3 regions of the Pseudogulbenkiania sp. MAI-1 genome follow, and region 1 is predicted to be linked to each of the others. Evidence: predicted binding sites of a transcription regulator. Region 1 holds the regulator's gene; each other region holds the start of a gene.

Region 1 (7,143 bases):
CGCTGGAAATCTCGCCCACGTCGCCGACCTGGCCGCCGCCTTCGGCATAGAACGCGGTGTTGTCGAGCACCACGATGCCTTCGTCGCCCGCGACGAGCTGTTGCACCGGTTCGTTGCCCTTGTACAGCGCCACCACCTTGGCGTCGACGCTGGCGGTCTCGTAGCCGTGGAAGGCGGTATCCACGCCCTCGTAGCTCACATTGCCGGCTACCTTGAAGCTGGAGGCAGCGCGCGCGCGTTCACGCTGGGCTTCCATCGCCCGTTCGAAGCCGTCCATGTCGACTTCGATATTGCGCTCGCGGCAGATGTCGGCGGTCAGGTCGACCGGGAAGCCGAAGGTGTCGTACAGCTTGAAGATGGTGTCGCCGTCCATCCGGGTCTTGCCGCCCTGCAGCGCGGCATCGACCAGCGCCATGCCGTGTTCCAGCGTCTCGGCGAAGCGGATCTCCTCGGCGCGCAGGTTGTCCTCGATGTGGGCCTGCTGCTGGCGCAGTTCCGGGTAGGCGTCGCCCATTTCGGCCACCAGGTCGGCCACGATCTTGTGGAAGAACAGCCCCTTCTGGCCTAGCTTGTAGCCGTGGCGGATGGCGCGGCGGGCAATACGGCGCAGCACGTAGCCGCGGCCTTCGTTGGACGGCAGGATGCCGTCGGCGATCATGAAGCAGCAGGCGCGGATGTGATCGGCGATCACTTTCAGCGACGGCACGTCCTGGCTGTACTCGACGCCGGTTTCGCGGGCGGCGGCGCGGACCAGACAGGCCAGCCCGTCGGTTTCGTAGTTGGAGTGCACGCCCTGCAGCACGGTGGACAGACGCTCCAGGCCCATGCCGGTGTCGACGGACGGTTTCGGCAGCGGGTGCAGCGTGCCGGTCTCGTCGCGGTTGAACTGCATGAACACGTTGTTCCAGATTTCCATGAAGCGGTCGCCGTCTTCGTCCGGGCTGCCCGGAGGGCCGCCGGCCACGCTCGGGCCGTGGTCATAGAAAATCTCGGTGCACGGACCGCACGGGCCAGTATCGCCCATGGTCCAGAAGTTGTCGGAGGCGTACGGCGCGCCCTTGTTGTCGCCGATGCGCACGATCTTCTCCGCCGGCAGGCCGACGACCTTGTGCCAGATGTCGTAGGCCTCGTCATCGGTGGCATACACCGTGACCATCAGCTTTTCCTTCGGCAGGGCGAGCCACTGTTCGCCGGTCAGGAATTCCCAGGCGTAGGTGATGGCGTCGTGCTTGAAGTAGTCGCCGAAGCTGAAGTTGCCCAGCATCTCGAAGAAGGTGTGGTGGCGCGCGGTGTAGCCGACGTTTTCCAGGTCGTTGTGCTTGCCGCCGGCGCGCAGACATTTCTGGCTGGTGGTGGCGCGGGTGTAGTCGCGTTTCTCGAAGCCGAGGAACACGTCCTTGAACTGGACCATGCCGGCCACGGTGAACATCAGGGTCGGGTCGTTGCCGGGAATCAGGCTGCTTGAGGGCACCACCTGGTGGCCCTTGGAGGCAAAGAAGTCCAGAAACTTCTGGCGAATTTCAGAGGTTTTCATAAATGTTGTTTCGTCAGGGTCTTTAAGACGGGCCGCCAACCGGGTGTTGCGGCGCACTAGGACATGGGTCGATTGTGTCAAGCCGTCCCGGCGCTGGCAAGGGTTTCGGCCCGCTTCTTGACGGCTTCGTTCATGCCGGAGAAGCCGTCACGGGTATGGTTGAGCAGGGTTTCGGAAAACAGCGGGGTCAGCAGGCCGCGAAAGGTCTCGCGCTGATGCAGCCGGGTGACGCCGCTATCCAGCGTTTCCAGCTCGAAGGCGTGCTCGCCGCAGAACAGCCGTTGAGCCAGCAGGATGCCGCGCCAGACCAGCTTCTGTCCTGGTTCGAGCTCGATCAGGGTCGGCCGGAAGGTCATGCGGCGCGTCTGGGGAGGGTGCAGCGTCACGCACAAGCGGGCGCCGCGCTGCAGCTTGCCGTGCAGGCCGACGATGAAGGGATTCCAGTACGGGTAGCTGGGCCAATCGGTCAGCACCTGCCAGACCTGTTCCGGACTGGCGTGGATGTCGATACGGCAGTCGATGGTCTTGATCGGCATCGCTCTACTCCTCCACGTCGGGAAAGTCTTCGTCCACCGCCCCTTGCAGTACCCGGCGGATCACGTCCATCGGGAAGCCGCGCGTGGCGAGGAAGCGCATTTGCCTGGCCCTGTCCTGCGGCGAGGCGGGTGGGGTGCCGAACTTGCGCTGCCACAGCGCGCGCGCCACCGCTTCGTCGTCCTGCTGCTCCAGCGCGGCGTGGATCGCTTCCCGGTCCAGCCCTTTCTCCCGCAGCGCCTGGGCGATGCGGCGGCTGCCGTACTTGCGGCCCTTCACGTCAGCAAACTGTTCGGCGAAGCGGCTGTCGGACTGCCAGCCGCTCGCGGCCAGTTCGTCGAGCAGGGCGGCGAGCTGCTCCTCGCTCTCGGCAAACGGCGCGAGCCGCCGCTCCAGCTCCCGGCGCGAGTGCTCGCGCCGGGAGAGGAGGTCGACGGCTCGCGCCTTCAGGCTTTTCTCCATGTCCCGGATCAGAACATGTCGTCGGCCAGTTCCTCTTCTTCCGGCTGGCCTTCGGTGATGGCGACATTCACGCCGACCGCTTCGCGGATCTTGCCCTCGACCTCGCGTGCGATGGCCGGGTTGTCCTTCAGCCACAGGCGGGTATTGTCCTTGCCCTGGCCGATCTTCTGGCCGTTGTAGCTGTACCAGGCGCCGGATTTCTCGATGAAGTTGTGCTCCACGCCCAGCTCGACGATTTCACCCTCGCGGCTGATGCCCTCGCCGTACAGGATGTCGAAGCCGGCCTGCTTGAACGGCGGGGACACCTTGTTCTTGACGACCTTGACGCGGGTCTCGTTGCCGATGATCTCCTCGCCCTTCTTGATACCGCCGATACGGCGGATGTCGAGGCGCACCGAGGCGTAGAACTTCAGCGCGTTGCCGCCGGTGGTGGTTTCCGGGCTGCCGAACATCACGCCGATCTTCATGCGGATCTGGTTGATGAAGATCACCAGCGTGTTGGTGCGCTTGATGTTGCCGGTCAGCTTGCGCAGCGCCTGGCTCATCAGGCGGGCGTGCAGGCCGACGTGGTTGTCGCCCATTTCGCCTTCGATTTCGGCCTTCGGCACCAGCGCCGCCACCGAATCGACCACGATCACGTCGAGGCCGCCGGAACGCACCAGCATGTCACAGATTTCCAGCGCCTGTTCGCCGGTGTCCGGCTGCGAGATCAGCAGGTCTTCGACGTTGACGCCGAGCTTCTGGGCATAGGTCGGGTCGAGTGCGTTTTCCGCATCGATGTAGGCGCAGGTACCGCCCAGCTTCTGTGCTTCGGCCACCACCTGCAGACACAGCGTGGTCTTGCCGGACGATTCCGGGCCGTAGATTTCGACCACGCGGCCGCGCGGCAGGCCGCCCACGCCGAGCGCCAGGTCCAGGCCGAGCGAACCGGTGCTGATCACCTGCAGGTTTTCGGTGATCTGGTTGTCGCTCATGCGCATGATCGAACCCTTGCCGAACTGCTTCTCAATCTGGGCAAGGGCTGCGGCCAGGGCTTTGCTCTTGTCTTCGGAACGCTCCGCCATGCTGTCTCCAAAAAACGGGTTTGATTGATAAAACGTACCGGCGGATTATCGCACAAAGCCCTTGGGGCTCAAACGCGCGTGTGCGGCCTGCCGGTGCCGTCGGTGGCAGCGAACTGGGCCGCAGGTGCTTGAAATGTAGGGCAGATGCAGCCACTTCTCTCTCCACGGGGGACGTGTAAAATGACTGGCATGCTGAACGAACGAGCGCAACGCCTGCTGAAAGCCCTAGTCGAGCGCTATATCGCCGACGGGCAGCCTGTCGGCTCGCGCACGCTGTCGATGGTGGCTGGGCTCGACCTGTCTCCGGCGTCGATCCGCAACGTGCTGGCCGATCTCGAGGAGATGGGGCTGATCGCTTCGCCGCACACCTCGGCCGGCCGCGTGCCGACCGCCAAGGGCTACCGCCTGTTCGTCGACCGGATGCTGACCATCCGGCCGCTGGAAGAGGGCACCCTGCACGAGCTGGAGCACAACCTGCAGCCGGACAGCCCGCAGCGCATCGCCCAGTCGGCCTCGTCGCTGCTCTCCGACCTGACCCATTTCGCCGGCGTGGTGATCACGCCGCAGCGGCTCGACGTGGCGTTCCGCCAGATCGAGTTCCTGCGCCTGTCGGAGCGGCGCATCCTGCTGATCCTGGTGACCATGGACGGCGATGTGCAGAACCACCTGCTCAACCCGTCGCGCGACTACACCCCGGCGGAGCTGATCGAGGCCGCCAATTTCCTCAACCAGCATTACGCAGGCCAGGGGCTCGCCAGCATCGCCCAGCGCATGGAGAGCGAGCTGCAGCAGCTCAAGGGGGATATCACCGAACTGATGGCGGCGGCCATCCGCTTCGGCCGCAGCGCGATGAGCGACGCCCCCGCCTCGGTGGTGATCGCGGGAGGCACCAACCTGCTCAATGTGCGCGACCTGTCCGACGACCTGACCCGGCTGCGCGAGCTGTACGAGACCTTCGAGCGCAAGACCGAACTGCTGGAACTGCTGAGCCAGAGCCGCAATGCGCAAGGGGTGAGTATCTTTATCGGCGAGGAGTCGGGCGTGATGACGCTGGGCGAGTGCTCGATCGTGACCGCGCCGTACTGCATCAACGGCCAGGTGGTGGGCACGCTCGGCGTGGTCGGCCCGACGCGCATGGCGTACGAGCGCGTCATTCCCATCGTGGACATCACCTCGCGCCTGGTGTCGAGCGCGCTGTCCTATCAATAACCCAGTCAGCCGGCCCTGATGCCGGCGGATGCCATACCGGAAGTCCCTGATGAAATTCCTTACCCGCCTGACCGGCGCCGCGCTCGCCCTGGGGAGTTCGCTGGCGCTGGCCGACGCCGCCTTCCTGGCCCGTCCCGACGTCCAGCGCTATATCGACGAGAAGGTAGCCGGCGGCCAGTTCAACCGCCCGGAGCTGGAGGCGGTGTTCGCCAACGTCGAAACCAAGCCGAACATCCTGCAGATACTCGACCGCCCGTCCACCTCGCGACCGTGGTACCAGTTCCGTCCGGCGTTTTTCAACGACCGCCTGATCGACGGCGGTGCGGCGTTCTGGAAAGAGAATGCCGACACGCTGGCGCGGGCCGAAGCGACCTACGGCGTGGCGCCGGAGATGATCGTGGCGATCATCGGCATCGAGACCGGCTACGGCCGCAATACCGGCAGTTTCCGCGTGGTGGATGCCTTGTCGACCATCGGTTTCGACTACCCGCGCCGTGCCGAGTATTTCCGCGGCGAGCTGACCGAATTCCTGCAGCTCGCCAAGGAGGAGGGCAAGAACCCGCTGCTGTTGAAGGGCTCCTACGCCGGGGCCATGGGCTGGCCGCAGTTCATGCCGTCGAGCTACCGCAAATGGGCGGTGGACTTCGACGGCGACGGCCACCGCGATATCTGGGGCAGCGTGCCGGACGTGATCGGCAGCGTGGCGCATTACTTCCAGTTGCACGGCTGGCGCCACGGCGACGACGTGATCCTGCCGGCCAGCCTGCAGCCGGGGGTGCAGGTCGATCAGTTGGTAGCCGACAAGTTCAACCTGCACTATACCGTCGGGGACCTTAAGAAGATGGGCGTGCAGCCGGACGCGCCGGTGGGCGACCAGGTGCCGGCGGTGCTGGTACCGCTGGAGAGCTCGCCCGGCGTGACCGAGTACTGGCTCGGCCTGAACAACTTCTATGTCATCACCCGCTACAACAAGAGCACGCTCTACGCCAAGGCGGCGCAGGAGGTGGCCGGGGCCATCCGCGAGCGCTACTTCGCGCAGCAGTTCGTCGCCCAGCAGCCCGCTGCCACGCCGCCGGCACCGTGAGCCGGATAGGGACGAAAAGGGTCGCCTTGCCTGCCAATTGGAATTAGAATCCGCCTCCATGACTTATCAAGTGCTTGCCCGCAAGTGGCGCCCGAAACGCTTTGCCGATCTGGTCGGCCAGGAGCATGTGGTGCGCGCCCTCACCAACGCCCTGGCCGGTGAGCGGCTGCATCACGCCTACCTGCTGACCGGCACGCGCGGCGTGGGCAAGACCACCATTGCGCGCATCTTGGCCAAGAGCCTCAACTGCGAGACGGGCACCACCGCCGAGCCGTGCGGCGAGTGCTCGGCCTGCCGCCAGATCGACGCCGGCCGTTTTGTCGACCTGCTGGAGATCGACGCCGCGTCCAACACCGGCATCGACAACATCCGCGAGGTGCTGGAAAACGCCCAGTACGCGCCCACCGCGGGGCGCTACAAGGTCTACATCATCGACGAGGTGCACATGCTCTCCAAGAGCGCCTTCAACGCCATGTTGAAGACGCTGGAGGAGCCGCCAGCCCACGTCAAGTTCATCCTCGCCACCACCGACCCGCAGAAGGTGCCGGTGACGGTATTGAGCCGCTGTCTGCAGTTCTCGCTGCGCAACATGACGCCGCAGCAGGTGGCGGGCCACCTGGCGCGCGTGCTGGACGTCGAGCAGGTGAGCTACGAGGCGCCGGCGCTGGCGCTGCTGGGCCGCGCCGCCGCCGGCTCGATGCGCGACGCGCTGTCGCTGCTCGACCAGGCCATCGCCTACGGCGTCGGCAAGGTCGAGGAAAGCGGCGTGCGTGCGATGCTGGGCGCGGTCGACCGCGCCTACCTCTATACTCTGTTGGAGGCCCTGGCCGAGGCCGACGGCCCGCGCCTGATTGCCGAGGCGAAGGCGCTGGCCGAGCGCGGCATCGGCTTCGATAGCGCGCTGGGCGAACTGGCCCTGCTGCTGCAGCAGATCGCGCTGGCGCAGACGGTGCCGGAGGCCATCGCCGCGGACGATCCCGACGGCGAGGCGGCGTTGGCACTGGCGCAGTTGATCGCGCCGGAAGACGTGCAGCTTTACTACCAGATCGCCATCCACGGCCGCAAGGACCTGGCCTTGGCGCCGGACGAGCACGCCGGCTTCACCATGACGCTGCTGCGCATGTTGGCGTTTCATCCGCTGAATGCCCCAGGGGACAGCAGCGCTCCGGCTCCCCGCCCGACGGTGCCAAGCCGTCCCGAACCGGCAAGCCGGCCGGCCGCGCCGAGCGAGCCGTCGGTGGAAGGAGCCTCGGCGG
Region 2 (7,143 bases), 2.5 Mb from region 1:
GGGCTTTGCATTGTTTATGGTGCTGAGCTTCGCGCAGCTGGTACACGACTCCTATGTGGTTCGATCGTTGTCGCCGCTTGTGTTCTTGGTCATCGCTTCGCTGGCGGGCTATGTGTTTTTTGTCGAAGCCCAATACCAGGGACGCCAGAACGTGGTGGTATTGCTGGCTCGGGTGCTGTGGATCGGTGCACTGTTGCAGGCTGTGATCGGACTACTGCAGGTAAGCGGGATGGCGCTCCAGGTGCCGGGCGTGCTTGTTGATCGAGCCAGCCCGACCGGCAACATCATGGGCAATATCGGTCAGCGTAACCAGTACGCTCACTATCTGGGCTGGGGCATGGCGGCGACTTGTTATCTATTCTCGGTCGGTAAGTTGCGCAACTGGATATTCCATCTATCGGCACTATTACTGGCCTTGCTGATGGCGTGGAGTGGGTCGCGGTTGGTGTTGGCCTACGGCGGTGGTTTTATCCTGCTGGCGTTGCTCTGGCGTTTCCGGGCGGATGCTCTGACCGAGGCCGGGCAACGTACCAGACAGCTAGCCAAGGCTTTGTTATTCGCTTGTGCTTATATCGTGTTAACCCAGTTGCTGCTGGAACCGCTCAGCTATTTGCTGCACGCCTTGGGCTGGCAAGTCAACGGAACCAGCGGTGCCGGACGACTATTGGAGGCTGGTTTTGGTGCACGGCGCCGTGTTGAATGGAGTAAAGCCTGGCAGATGTTTTTGGCTCACCCATTGTTTGGTATTGGCTGGGGTGGTTTTGCCTATCAAAGTGTCTGGCTGGAGGCATTTGGTCGCCAAACACGGTTTGTCGAGAGCGTGCTGTTTACCCACAGCCATAATCTGTTTGCTCAGTTGCTGGCCGAGACCGGCCTGATCGGTACCGGCATTGTCGTTACCGCCTTGCTCTGGTGTCTGTTGCCGTATTTTCGCAAAAACCAGGTAACAGCCGAGAACCTGTTGTTGATCAGCCTGGCGATGGTGACGCTGGGACACTCTATGTTTGAGTATCCTTTGTGGTATCTGCCATTCTTGTGCGGATTGATGATCGTGCTGTCCTTGTCGCCAATCAGTGGAGTGACGTTGAGTGTGCGCCCACTGCTGCAACGTGTGGCCTCAGGTGCAGTTTGCCTGTTGGCAGCGTGGTATCTGGTGACAGGGGCCTCGGTGTTTTTTGACTTGGCCCAGTGGAAAATACGAAGCCCGGAGCCACAGGTGAATGAGCAGCGTGTTGCCGCTTTAGTGGCGTTGGCACGCAATCCCTTGTGGACTTACGAAGCGGAACAGCAGCTATCGACCTATCTACCCTCGGATCGTCATCAGCTGGCGCTTAAGAGAGAGCTATTTGAGCGGTTGGTCGCGTATCGTCCTTTCCACTATCAACTATCCCAATTAGCTATTCTTCGTGCACTGGATCATGACCCCGCCGGCGCCCGTGAAGCGATGGCCATGCGCATTGCTGCGTATCCGGATAGTGTGGGAAGTATCCAGGCATACTTGCAGACACGCTCCGAACCGGAAATGCAACCGCTCCGCGAAATGGCCGAACGCGCCTTCAAAGCCTACCAGCAAGGAGGTGCGGAAGCGGCGGCGCGTACTGCCTCCCAGCCTGAAACGCACAAGGTGCTGTTTTGAGCCATTGTCGTGAATGATCGGATGAAAGCCGGGAACCCTCCCGGCTTTTTCCTTCCCCGCCGCTTTGCGCTATGCTGCGCGCTTGTGTTTACTGACCCATAACCCATGTCTCCCTCCCGACTGTTTCCTCGTCTCGCCCTCCTGAGCCTCGGCCTGATCACCGTCGTTCCGTTCGCCTCACGCTTCCACTATGTGCCCTTGCCACAGTGGTGGGGGGAGATCAACGTGGTGTGGCTGACCGTGCTGGCCGCGGTGCTATTGCTGGTCGGGCAGGCTGGGCTGTTCGAGCGACTGCCGCGTGCGGCGCTGTGGGCCTTGTTGGCGGCATCGTGTTGGGCGTTGCAGCCGCTGCTGGTGCCGACACTGTTTCCCGGCATGAGCTGGGCGACGGCGTTGGCCTGGACGAGCATGGCCTTGTTGGCTTGCGTCACGGTAACGCTGCGCGAGCGCTTCGGTCTGCGTGAGCTGACGACGTGGCTGGCGTGGGCCCTGCTGACCGGGGCGCTGATCCAGTCGCTGATCGGGGCGGCCCAGCTGACCGGCCTGGCCGAGGCCATGGGCGGGCTGCTGTTCTACGACCGGGCGCACCCGACCACCAATATCTTCGGCCACATCGGCCAGCGCAACCAATTTGCTCATTATCTGATGTGGGGCGTGGTGGCCGGCTGTTATCTCCACGCTGCCGATCGTTTGCCGGCGCGCTGGCTGTGGGGGCTGATGGCGTGGCTGGCGCTGCTGCTGGCCTGGGCCGGTTCGCGCACCATCCTGCTCTACCTGCTGGCCTTGTCGGTGCTGGCCTTGGTGTGGCACTGGCGTATCGGGGAGGATGCCTCGCGCCGCCTGCGCAACGTGCTGTGGGGCAGCTGTGCGCTGATCCTGGCGGCGCAGTTCCTGTTGCCGTGGGCGAATCAGCTGGTGTCGCTGCTGAGCCATACGAGCGTCGGCGGCGCCTCCGGGCTGGAGCGGCTGGCCGCCAACGGCGACGGCATGGGCTCGCGCCGTTTTGCCGAGATGCACAAGGCCTGGCTGGTGTTCCGGGCGCATCCGCTATGGGGCGTGGGCTGGTCGCAGTTCGCGGCCGAGAGCGTGCGGCTGCAGACGCTGCCGCAGTTTGCCGCCGCCGGCTTCAACAGCGGCCTGTTCACCAACGCCCACAACCTAGTGCTGCAACTGCTGGCGGAGATGGGGGGCGTGGTGACGCTGCTGGTGTTGGGCGGCTTCGCCTGGGCGGTGTGGCCGTATTTCCGTCAGCGTGCCGAACTGGAGCACGTGCTGCCGCTCGGTGGCCTGGCGGTGACGCTGATCCACAGCCTGCTGGAATACCCGTTGTGGTACCTGTACTTCCTCGCCGTGCTGGTGATGTTCATGGCGCTGGTGCCGGGGCAGGGCGTGCGGCTGGCGCGGCCGGCGCGGCTGCCCTTGTGGCTGGGCGTGGCGGCGTTGGGCTGGCTGTCGCTGGCGGCGCTTCCGCGCTATAACGAGCTGCTCGGGTTGTATACGCCACAGGGCAATGCCAAGGCCAATGAAGTGCGTGTGGCGCGGCTGGCCGAGATCGTCGAGACCGAACCGCTGTTCGCCTTCCACGCGCTCAATACGCTGGACAACTACCTGCAGCCGACGCGCGAGCAGCTGCCGGAAAAGCGGCGCTGGCTGGCGCGGCTGGCGGCGTTCCGTCCTTATCCCGACGTATTGCTGAAAAAGGCCCAGCTCGAGGCGCTAGCGGGGGACGAGGCCGCGGCCGAAGCGACGCTCGGCACGGCGCTGGCGTCGTTCCCGACCTACGCGCCGTCATTCCTGAGCGAGTTGGGGCAGCGTGAGCCTGCCTGGGAGGGCTTGCGCCGCGTGGCGGAGGATGCCCGTCAAAAGCTGCCGCCGCAGTACCGTTGAGCCGGGGATTTTGCGGGGGCATCAAGAGCGTTGGCCATGTCCCCCCTGGTTGTGCCAGGTCAGGCGTAGGATGGGTGGAGCGTAGCGTAACCCATCACCTCATCGCATGGTTTGGCATGGTTTGATGGGTTACGGCATAAACGCCTTCCCCCATCCTGACAGGGCTCAAAAGGACAACGCCCCGCATTCGAGAGCGGGGCGTTGTCCTGTACGGGATGAGGCGTGTGGCGCGATCAGGCGTCGATCACGTCCCGTTCGCTCAGTGCGGTTTTCATCTTAGTCAGCGCCTTGGCCTCGATCTGGCGGATGCGCTCGGCCGACACGCCGAACTCGGCCGCCAGTTCGTGCAGCGTGGAACCGCTGTCGTCGGCCAGCCAGCGCGCTTCGATGATGCGGCGGCTGCGCGCGTCGAGCGACGCCAGCGCCTGCTCCAGGCCGGCGGTCTGCAGGTGATCGAAGGCCTTCTTCTCCAGCTGGCGCGTCGGCTCGTGGTCGGAGTCGGCCAGCCAGTCGATCGGGGCGAAGCCCTCCTCATCGCTGTCGTCGGCCAGCAGCGCCACGTCCTGGCCGCTCATGCGGGTTTCCATTTCCAGCACTTCTTCCGGCTTGACACCCAGGTCGTCGGCGATGACGCGCGCCTCGCTGTCGGTCAGCGCGGCAAAGCTCTTCTTCATGCTGCGCAGGTTGAAGAACAGCTTGCGCTGCGGCTTGGTGGTGGCGACACGCACCAGGCGCCAGTTGCGCAGGATGAATTCGTGAATCTCCGCCTTGATCCAGTGCACGGCGAAGGAGAACAGGCGTACGCCGCGGTTCGGCTCGAAGCGCTTCACCGCCTTCATCAGGCCGATATTGCCTTCCTGGATCAGGTCGGCTTGCGGCAGGCCGTAACCGGCATAGCCGCGGGCAATCGATACCACCACGCGCAGATGCGACAGCACCAGTTTCTTGGCCGCCTCCAGGTCGTTCTGGGCATGCAGGCGGTTGGCCAGCTCGTTCTCTTCTTCTGCGCTCAGCAGTGGCACGCTGTTCACGATCTGGATGTACTGCTCCAGACTGCCGCTGGATGAGGGGACGGGCAAGGCAAACGTTGCGGTCATGGATTAACTACCTCCTTGATGGGTAGTGCAATGCTAGCACTCGGATTGGTCGAGTGCTAGCCAGAAAAAGTTCCGATTCAGATGTATTTTTCAATCGGCCCGATAGCCGGTTTCTTCAAATACGGAAGCCCAGGCTCAGCGCGGCTCGATCTGGCGTAAGTGGTGATTCGCCGCCAGCCGCGCGCCGAGCATGGCCAGCGCGCCGGTAGCAGCGAGCATCGCCAGCAGTTCCAGCGGGGCCAGCGTGCGCAGCTCCAACTGCTCGTTGTAGAGCCGGGCGAATTCGCGTACTGCCGGGTTGGCCGACGCCACCAGCCAGCCGGTCAATCCCCAGGCGATCAGCCCGGCCAGCACCCCTTGCCACAGCGCGTGGTAGAGGAAGGGGCGGCGGATGAAATTGTCGGTGGCGCCGATCAGCTTGGACACCTCGATCTCGTCGCGATGCGCCAGGATCTGCATGCGGATGGTGTTGTGCGTCACCAGCACCAGCGCGAGGCCGAGTGCCGCGCCGAGGAACAGCGTCAGGTGGCGCGTCAGCTCGACCATGCCGAACAGGCGCTTGGCCCAGTTGGCGTCGAACTGGGCGGATTCGACCATTGGCAGGCCGGACAGCTCCTTCTGCAGCATCTCCAGTTCGCCAGGCTCGAGCGTCTTCGGGGTGATCACGAAAGCGTCCGGCAGCGGATTGCTGTCCAGTCCCTCGGCCAGGCCGTCGAGGCCGTTGCGCTTTTCCAGTCCGGCCAGGGCCTCGGCCTTGTCGACGAAGGTGAACAACTTCACCTTGGGATGGCTGGCCAGCGAGCTCTTCACCGCCGCGAGGTCGGCGTCTTCGGCCGACAGCTCCATGAACAGCGAGATCTGCGGCGTCGCAGTGAGCTTGCCGACCCAGGCCTGGGTACTCTCGACGGCCAGGTAGAGCGCGATCGGCAGCGCCAGCGCCACCGACAGCATCAACAGGCTGAGCAGGCTGCCGAACGGCTGGCGCAGGATCTTGACCAGCGCCTGGCGGGCACTCAGCGCGTGCAGGTAGAGAAAGTGCTTCATGCGGCGAACTGTCCTTCCCTCAGGCGGATGATGCGGCGGCCGTAGTCTTCCATCAGCGTCTCGTCGTGCGCCGAGATCACCACCGTGACCCCGACCTGGTGGAACGACTTGAACAGCTCCATGATGTCCAGCGCGTAGGCGCGATCGAGGTTGGCCGACGGTTCGTCGGCGAGCAGGATGGCCGGCCGGTGCACCACGGCGCGGGCGATGCACAGCCGCTGCTGTTCGCCGCCGGAGAGGTGGATCGGCATGGCCTTCTCCTTGCCGAGCAGGCCGACCTTGTCGAGCGCGGCGCGCACGCGGCGGGCGGCGTCGCGCCGCTCGAAGCCGATGATGTTGAGCGGCAGCATGACGTTGTCGAACACCGGGCGGTCGAACAGGATCTTGTGATCCTGGAACACCAGGCCGATGTGCTGGCGCACGTAGGGCAGCTGGCCCGGACGCAGCTTGGAGAGGTTCTGGCCGTTGACCAGCACGCCGCCGCTGGTGGCGCGCTCGATGCCGGCGATCAGCTTGAGCAGCGTCGACTTGCCGGCGCCGGAATGGCCGGCCAGGAACACCATTTCGCCGCTGTCGATGGCAAACGAGAGATTCTTCAGGGCCTCGTTACCCCCGGGGTAGCGCTTGGTCACCTGGTCGAACTGGATCATGCGGATGGGTCCCCTTCTCAGTCGAACAGCGCGTCGACGTAGTCTCTCGCATTGAACGGACGCAGGTCGTCGATGCCTTCGCCGACGCCGACGAAACGCAGCGGCACCGGGTTCTGCTTGGCGATGGCGGCGATCACCCCGCCCTTGGCGGTGCCGTCGAGCTTGGTCAGGATCAGGCCGGTCAGCCCCAGCGCCTCGTCGAACACCTTGACCTGGTTGATGGCGTTCTGGCCGATGTTGGCGTCCAGTACCAGCATCACCTCATGCGGCGCCTCCGGCAGCGCCTTCTGGATCACCCGCTTCACCTTCTTGATCTCTTCCATCAGGTGCAACTGGGTCGGCAGGCGTCCGGCGGTATCGGCCAGCACGATGTCGATGCCGCGCGCCTGGGCGGCCTTGATGGCATCGAAGCAGACCGCTGCCGAATCGCCGCTCTGCTGGGCGATGACGGTGACGTTGTTGCGCTCGCCCCAGGCGATCAACTGTTCGCGTGCGGCGGCGCGGAAGGTGTCGCCGGCGGCCAGCAGCACCGACTTGCCCTGTGACTGGAAATACTTGGCCAGCTTGCCGATGCTGGTGGTCTTGCCGGCGCCGTTGACGCCGGCCATCATGATGACATAGGGTTTGCGTCCGGCGGTGTCGAGCGGCTGCTCCAATGGGCCGATCAGGTCGTTCAGCGAATCCTTCAGCGCCCCCTTCAGCTCGGCGGCGTCTTTCAGGCCCTTGAGCGACACGCGCTCGCGCACGTCCTTGAGCAGGTGCAGGGTGGCGTCGACCCCCATGTCGGCGGTCAACAGCACCGTCTCCAGTTCGTCGTACAGGTCCTCGT
Region 3 (7,143 bases), 840 kb from region 1:
AAAGCTCGGATCCCATAGCGTTCGGTCGCATGATGCCCCGCAGCAACAAAAGCCACGTCATACTCCAAAGCCATATGATGTTGCTGCTCCGACACCTCGCCGGTCACGAACGCATCGACGCCCAGCGCCACGGCCTCAGCAAAATAGCCCTGCGCCCCACCGGTACACCAGGCCACGCGCCGCACCGGCTTGTCCGGTCGCCCCAGCAGCAGGGCCTCGCGCCCGAGTTTCTCCCCGGTGGCGCGGACAAACTCGTCGGCACGTTGCGGAACCGGCACGCTGCCGTACCACAACAGCCCCTGATCACCCGACTGGCCCTCGACCTGCCAACCTAGCTCTCGCGCCAACTGCGCGTTATTGCCCAGTTCCGGATGGGCGTCGAGCGGTAGATGGTAAGCCAGCAGGCTGATGTCGTGCGCCAGCAGACTTTGCAGGCGGCGCTTCTTGATCCCGACCAGGCGCGGGTCTTCGTTCTTCCAGAAATAGCCGTGATGCACCAAGATGGCGTCAGCCTGCTGCGCGATGGCGGCATCGATCAGTGCCTGCGACGCGGTCACCCCGGTAACGATGGTACGTACCTCGGCCCTGCCCTCGACCTGCAAGCCATTGGGGGCATAATCCTTGAAACGCCAGGGCTCCAGTTGCGCATCCAGTACGCGCTGCAATTCGCTCAGTTGCATGGGTCTTTCCCGATTATCAATGGGCGAATTGTGCCAGAAAGTGCGGCTCGTATGGCCTTCGGCCAAGCCGACAAGGTTGGCCGAAAAAAAGAAAACCCCGCGAAACTCGCGGGGTTTTTCGGTTCAGCAGGTCGGCGCAATGCGCTTCGATTGCGCCCTACTCTAACTGATTACATCATGCCGTCCATGCCCATGCCGCCCATGCCGCCCATCGGGGCAGCCGGCTTGTCTTCCGGCAGCTCGGCGATCATGCAGTCGGTGGTCAGCATCAGGCCGGATACCGAAGCCGCGTGTTGCAGCGCGGTACGGGTCACCTTGGCCGGATCCAGCACGCCCATTTCGATCATGTCGCCGTATTCGCCGGTGGCGGCGTTGTAACCGAAGTTACCCTTGCCTTCCAGCACCTTGTTCACGACAACCGACGGTTCATCGCCGGCGTTCTGAACGATCTGGCGCAGCGGAGCCTCGATCGCCTTCAGCACGATCTTCACACCGGCGTCCTGATCGGCGTTGTCGGTGGTCAGCGATTCCAGGGTAGCGCGGGCGCGCAGGATGGCCACGCCACCGCCAGGCACCACGCCCTCTTCCACGGCAGCGCGGGTGGCGTGCAGCGCGTCTTCGACGCGGGCCTTCTTCTCTTTCATTTCCACTTCGGTCGCGGCACCGACCTTGATCACGGCAACGCCGCCGGCCAGCTTGGCCACGCGCTCTTGCAGCTTCTCTTTGTCGTAGTCGGAAGTGGCTTCTTCGATCTGGCGGCGGATTTCGCCAACGCGAGCCTGGATGGTAGCGTGCTCACCCACACCGTCGATGATGATGGTGTTTTCCTTGCCCACTTCGATGCGCTTGGCTTGGCCCAGCATGTCGAGGGTGACTTTTTCCAGGGTCAGGCCCACTTCTTCGGCGATTACGGTACCGCCGGTCAGGATGGCGATGTCCTGCAGCATGGCCTTGCGGCGATCGCCAAAGCCCGGAGCCTTGACGGCCACCACTTTCAGGATGCCGCGGATGGTGTTCACCACCAGCGTGGCCAGGGCTTCGCCTTCCACGTCTTCGGCGATGATCAGCAGCGGGCGGCTAGCCTTGGCTACCTGTTCCAGCACCGGCAGCAGGTCGCGGATGTTGGAGATCTTCTTGTCGAACAGCAGCACGAACGGGTTGTCCAGTGCGGCGATCTGTTTTTCCTGATTATTGATGAAGTACGGGGACAGGTAGCCGCGGTCGAACTGCATGCCTTCCACCACGTCCAGCTCGTTGCTCAGCGACTTGCCGTCTTCAACGGTGATCACGCCTTCCTTGCCCACTTTTTCCATGGCGTCGGCGATGATCTGGCCGATATCCAGGTCGGAGTTGGCGGAAATCGAGCCCACCTGAGCGATTTCCTTGGAGGTGGTGCACGGCTTGGCGATCTTGGCCAGCTCGCCCACCAGGGCGATTACGGCCTTGTCGATACCGCGCTTCAGGTCCATCGGGTTCATGCCGGCGGCAACGAACTTCATGCCTTCCTGCACAATGGCCTGGGCCAGCACGGTTGCGGTGGTGGTACCGTCACCGGCCACGTCGGAGGTCTTGGAAGCGACTTCCTTGACCATCTGGGCGCCCATGTTCTCGAACTTGTCCTTCAGTTCGATTTCCTTGGCAACGGACACGCCGTCCTTGGTGATGGTCGGCGCGCCGAAGGAGCGGTCCAGCACCACGTTGCGGCCTTTCGGGCCCAGGGTCACTTTAACGGCGTCGGCCAGAATATTGACACCGGCAACCATCTTGGCGCGGGCGGAATCACCGAATTTTACGTCTTTAGCAGCCATTCTTAACTTCTCCAGAATCTGTTTCGGTCAGAGTGTGTGTTAAGAAATCGTTGCGAGCGCCCCAAGGCCGGTTCGAGAAGCGCAGCCGTACAAGGGGTACGGTGAGCATCGCAGGGCCGGAATGGGGGTGCGCAGCAGATTTATTCACACACTCTCAGTTGTGGGGATGGATTACTCAACAATGCCCATAACGTCTTCCTCGCGCATCACGAGGACTTCCTCGCCGTCAACCTTGACGGTCTGACCGGAATACTTGCCGAAGATCACCTTGTCGCCGACCTTCAGCTCCAGCGGGCGGCGCTCGCCGTTTTCCAGAATCTTGCCGTTGCCCACGGCGATCACTTCGCCCATGTCCGGCTTCTCAGCTGCCGCACCCGGCAGAACGATGCCGGAAGCCGTCTTCTCTTCCGCCTCAAGGCGCTTGATTACTACACGGTCGTGCAAAGGACGAATTGCCATTGTTCTCTCCTGTTAGCAGTGGCTGGTGAGAATGAAAAATCAATCAAATCAGCAGATTGGCCAAGCGCGTTAGCACTCGGCGCTTGCGAGTGCTAATGATAGGGACGGGGCAAGGGGTTTTCAAGGGCAATGGCGGACGAATTTTTATCAATCAGGATGACCATGCCGATAGAATTTATCACACACACCGGCAAAGAAAGAGCCCCGCCGACGGGAAAACCGACAGGGCTCAGGCAGACAGAAGAATTAGCGGGAACTAGTGACAAGCTTGGGACGCACATCACCCTCGGCACGACGCAACACAAGCCAACGCGGCGCGCGGAACTGCACAATCCGGCGATAAAGCCAAACGTACAGCAAGACGAACAAGACACAACATAGCTGCAGAACCCATTCGTATTGCCAGAACAAGGTCGCCGGCATGACCGAGAACAGGGCCACGCCCCACAGATAAGGAGCGGTAAGACTGTTACGACGCAGCAGATGTTTGGCCTCGCGCTTACCCACCATCCATCGTACCAAGCGCTTGTAGATCAACATATGAAAGTGCAAGCCGTCAGGCATGCCGGGCGACATCTGGCGAACAAACTTCTTGCGATAGATAGAGAAGACAGTCTCAAAAACCGGGTAGATCATCAACAGCATGGGGAACCACGGAGACACATCTCCTGGGTGACGCACCACCAGCAAGACAGACACTTCCGCCAGCAAGAAACCGACCAGATAGGCTCCGGCATCACCGGCAAAGATCATCCCTCGCGGAAAATTCCACACGAAGAAGCCCAAAACAGCGCCTAACAAGCAGAGGGAAACAGCCAACAGCGCAGCATCACCCACCGTAAACGAAACATAAGCCAGAGCGGCGGAAATCGCCATCGCCACTCCACCCATCAGGCCATTGTAGCCGTCAATGATGTTAACCGCGTGGCACACCCCCCCCACGGCAAATACTGTCACCAGCAGCGCCAGCCAAGGCAGAGCCATCAAGGCCTCATCCAAACCGGCAATGCCGAGCGATGGCAACACAGCCCCCAGCAACCACGCAGCCATGGCGGCAGAACCGAAAGCGAAGAGCAGCCGGTACAGCGGACGCACCCGTTTGGTCAAATCCTCGGCAAAGCCAGCCAAAAACACGGGAAGACCGGCCAACAACAGATAGGCAAACTCTGGCAAGCCCTCATACCAAGCACCTCCAGCCCCCAGCAGCAAGCCGGCCATGACGGGCACGCCGCCCACCCGGGGGGTAGGTGCTGTGTGGAATTTTTGCGGGCCGGACAAGTCTCCATCCATTGACAAGTGAGCGTGCAGATGGGCACTGCGGATAATTGCAATAGCCACCAACATAGCGGCTAGGAGCGCCCCAAAAAATAGGCCGATGAACACATCCAACTCCTCAAGAAGAAACGCTAACAATTGTCATAATCAAGCCTTAGAATCGCAGCCCGAGAACACCACTGAGTCAACCGTCGCACAGCTGCAGCCTGGGTTGGCGCCCCGGCAAGTCATAAGACAGGCAAGATGTAGAGGCTGCCCGCGCCTGGCCAAAATGAATTTTAGCTCAGCGGCACTCCACAATCCAGACAAGATATGCCAAAATACTAACATAGCCATAATTAAGAATAGTTAAATATTTATAACAATATCGGTTAAAAATAACGTCAATGGCATGCATCATAATGGCGCCTTGACCAATCAACATGGAATTTTCAATCCAGCAACACGAACGGCGACCATCCACAGTTAGAATTACATATTTATTCAAAACACGCATTTATTAGACTTTGAGTCATAAGGCATAATCATGATTTTGGTCACCGGCGGCGCCGGCTACATCGGTTCGCACACCGGCCTGCATCTCTTGGAGGCTGGGTATGAACTGGTCGTACTGGACAACCTGAGCAACAGCAAACTGGAAGCCTTGCAACGCGTGCAAAAGCTGGCGGGTAAGAACCTGCAGTTTGTCCAGGGAGATATCCGCGATGCAACCGTTCTGGATGCCATCTTTCGCCATCCGATAGAGGCCGTCATCCACTTTGCTGGCTTAAAGGCGGTAGGTGAATCGGTCGCCAAGCCACTGGAGTACTACGACAACAACGTCACCGGCACACTGTCGCTCTTGGCGGCGATGCGTCGCCATGGCGTGCGCACCTTGGTATTCAGTTCTTCAGCGACAGTGTACGGTGACCCGGCCAGCGTCCCTATCCACGAAAACTTTCCTCTCTCGGCCACCAACCCCTACGGCCGCAGCAAGCTGATGGCGGAAGACATCCTGCGGGATTTAGCATCCGCTGAGCCCCAGTGGAACATCGCCATTCTGCGCTACTTCAACCCAGTCGGCGCCCACGAAAGCGGACAGATCGGAGAAGCCCCCAATGGCATCCCCAACAATCTGATGCCATTCATCAGCCAAGTTGCCATTGGCCAACGCCCCAAACTCAATGTGTTCGGCAACGACTACCCCACTCCTGACGGCACCGGTGTAAGAGACTACATCCACGTGGTCGACTTGGCAGACGGTCATCTCAAAGCACTGCAGGCGCTGCTGACCCTAGGAGGACTGATTACCGTCAACCTGGGGACAGGCCAAGGTTATTCGGTACTCGACATGGTAAAAGCATTCGAAGCAGCCTGCGGCAAGCCTGTGCCGTATGAAATTGTTGCCCGTCGCCCCGGCGACATTGCCGCATGCTGGGCCAACCCGACTTCGGCTCATGAAATCCTGGGCTGGCGAGCACAGAGAGATCTCCAAGCAATGTGCGAAGATGCATGGCGCTGGCAAAGCCAGAATCCAGTCGGTTATCCTTAAACCTCTTTAAGAAAAAGCACTGGCAAAGACATGATTCTTGTTACAGGCGGCGCCGGCTTCATTGGCGGGAACTTCGTCCTCGATTGGCTGGCACACAGCGACGAGCAAGTCATTAATCTCGACAAACTGACCTATGCCGGCAATCTCGACACGCTAGCCTTGCTCAAAGACGATCCACGCCATCTGTTCGTACGCGGTGATATTGGCGACCGTAAGTTGGTTGCAGATCTGCTGGCCGAACATCGTCCACGTGCCGTAATCAACTTTGCCGCCGAATCACACGTCGACCGTTCGATCAGCGGACCGGGTGAGTTTATCCAGACCAACGTGGTCGGCACCTTCAATCTGCTCGAGGCTGTCCGGGGGTATTGGAATGACCTGCCCGCAGCAGACAAGCAAGCGTTCCGCTTCCTGCACGTCTCAACTGACGAGGTATACGGCACCTTGTCGCCTAGCGATCCACCGTTTGCCGAAACCAATGCCTACGAACCAAACAGCCCGTATTCAGCAAGCAAGGCTGCCAGCGATCACCTGGTCCGTGCCTGGCATCACACCTATGACTTACCGGTGCTAACCACCAATTGCAGCAACAACTATGGGCCATACCACTTCCCCGAGAAGCTGATCCCGTTGGTAATCCTCAACGCGCTGGCCGGCAAGCCGCTGCCGATTTACGGCGACGGGCAACAGATACGCGACTGGTTGTACGTCAAAGATCATTGCAGCGCCATCCGCCGCGCGCTGGAAGCTGGCACCCCTGGCGAAACGTACAACGTCGGCGGCTGGAACGAGAAGCCCAATCTGGACGTAGTCCACACCATTTGCTCGATTCTTGATGAACTGCAACCGCGCGCAGATGGTGAGTCGTATGCAGGCCAGATTACTTTCGTGCAGGATCGTCCCGGCCACGACCGCCGTTATGCCATCGATGCCCGCAAGCTGGAGCGCGAATTGGGCTGGAAACCGGCCGAGACCTTCGAAACAGGCATCCGCAAGACGGTGCAGTGGTATCTGGACAACCAGGCTTGGGTCCACAACGTTACCAGTGGTGCTTATCGCGACTGGGTCGCCCAGCAATACGGAGTGGCGGTATGAGTCGTATCCTGATTACGGGCGCCAACGGTCAGGTGGGTTTCGAGCTGAAACGTGCGCTGGCGCCTCTGGGAGAAGTCATTGCCCTGACCCGACAAGAGATGGATCTGGCCGACCCAGCCAGCGTGCTGGCCGCACTGGATCGCCATCAGCCCGCCATCATTGTCAACCCGGCAGCTTACACCGCCGTCGACAAGGCCGAGACCGAGGTTGAGCTCGCCATGGCCGTCAACGCCCAGGCACCGGGCGTGATAGCCGAGTGGGCGGAACGGCACGACGCGTTGCTGATTCATTACTC

The links. Region 1 encodes HrcA, which represses chaperone genes, less so after heat shock. Its sites were predicted from a motif close to ATTAGCACTCGNNNNNNNCGAGTGCTAAT; they were not measured.
Region 2: rpoH (RNA polymerase sigma factor RpoH) is a predicted target of HrcA. The motif match lies at 4,653-4,681, and genes of this name have one in related genera.
Region 3: groES (co-chaperone GroES) is a predicted target of HrcA. The motif match lies at 3,016-3,044, and genes of this name have one in related genera.

The regions. Positions count from the first base shown of each region.
Region 1 covers NZ_AZUR01000001.1:2,817,872-2,825,014, reverse strand. The annotation lists gene alaS (alanine--tRNA ligase) at 1-1,534, opposite strand, end outside; gene PSEMAI1_RS0113065 (SRPBCC domain-containing protein) at 1,612-2,070, opposite strand; gene recX (recombination regulator RecX) at 2,075-2,530, opposite strand; gene recA (recombinase RecA) at 2,539-3,594, opposite strand; gene hrcA (heat-inducible transcriptional repressor HrcA) at 3,784-4,803, shown strand; gene mltB (lytic murein transglycosylase B) at 4,853-5,887, shown strand; gene dnaX (DNA polymerase III subunit gamma/tau) at 5,946-7,143, shown strand, end outside.
Region 2 covers NZ_AZUR01000001.1:367,736-374,878, forward strand. The annotation lists gene PSEMAI1_RS0101650 (PglL family O-oligosaccharyltransferase) at 1-1,636, shown strand, start outside; gene PSEMAI1_RS0101655 (PglL family O-oligosaccharyltransferase) at 1,742-3,523, shown strand; gene rpoH (RNA polymerase sigma factor RpoH) at 3,757-4,620, opposite strand; gene ftsX (permease-like cell division protein FtsX) at 4,756-5,664, opposite strand; gene ftsE (cell division ATP-binding protein FtsE) at 5,661-6,314, opposite strand; gene ftsY (signal recognition particle-docking protein FtsY) at 6,332-7,143, opposite strand, start outside.
Region 3 covers NZ_AZUR01000001.1:3,657,477-3,664,619, forward strand. The annotation lists gene PSEMAI1_RS0117195 (Nif3-like dinuclear metal center hexameric protein) at 1-680, opposite strand, end outside; gene groL (chaperonin GroEL) at 851-2,488, opposite strand; gene groES (co-chaperone GroES) at 2,660-2,947, opposite strand; gene PSEMAI1_RS0117210 (glycosyltransferase) at 3,194-4,330, opposite strand; gene galE (UDP-glucose 4-epimerase GalE) at 4,746-5,753, shown strand; gene rfbB (dTDP-glucose 4,6-dehydratase) at 5,784-6,848, shown strand; gene rfbD (dTDP-4-dehydrorhamnose reductase) at 6,845-7,143, shown strand, end outside.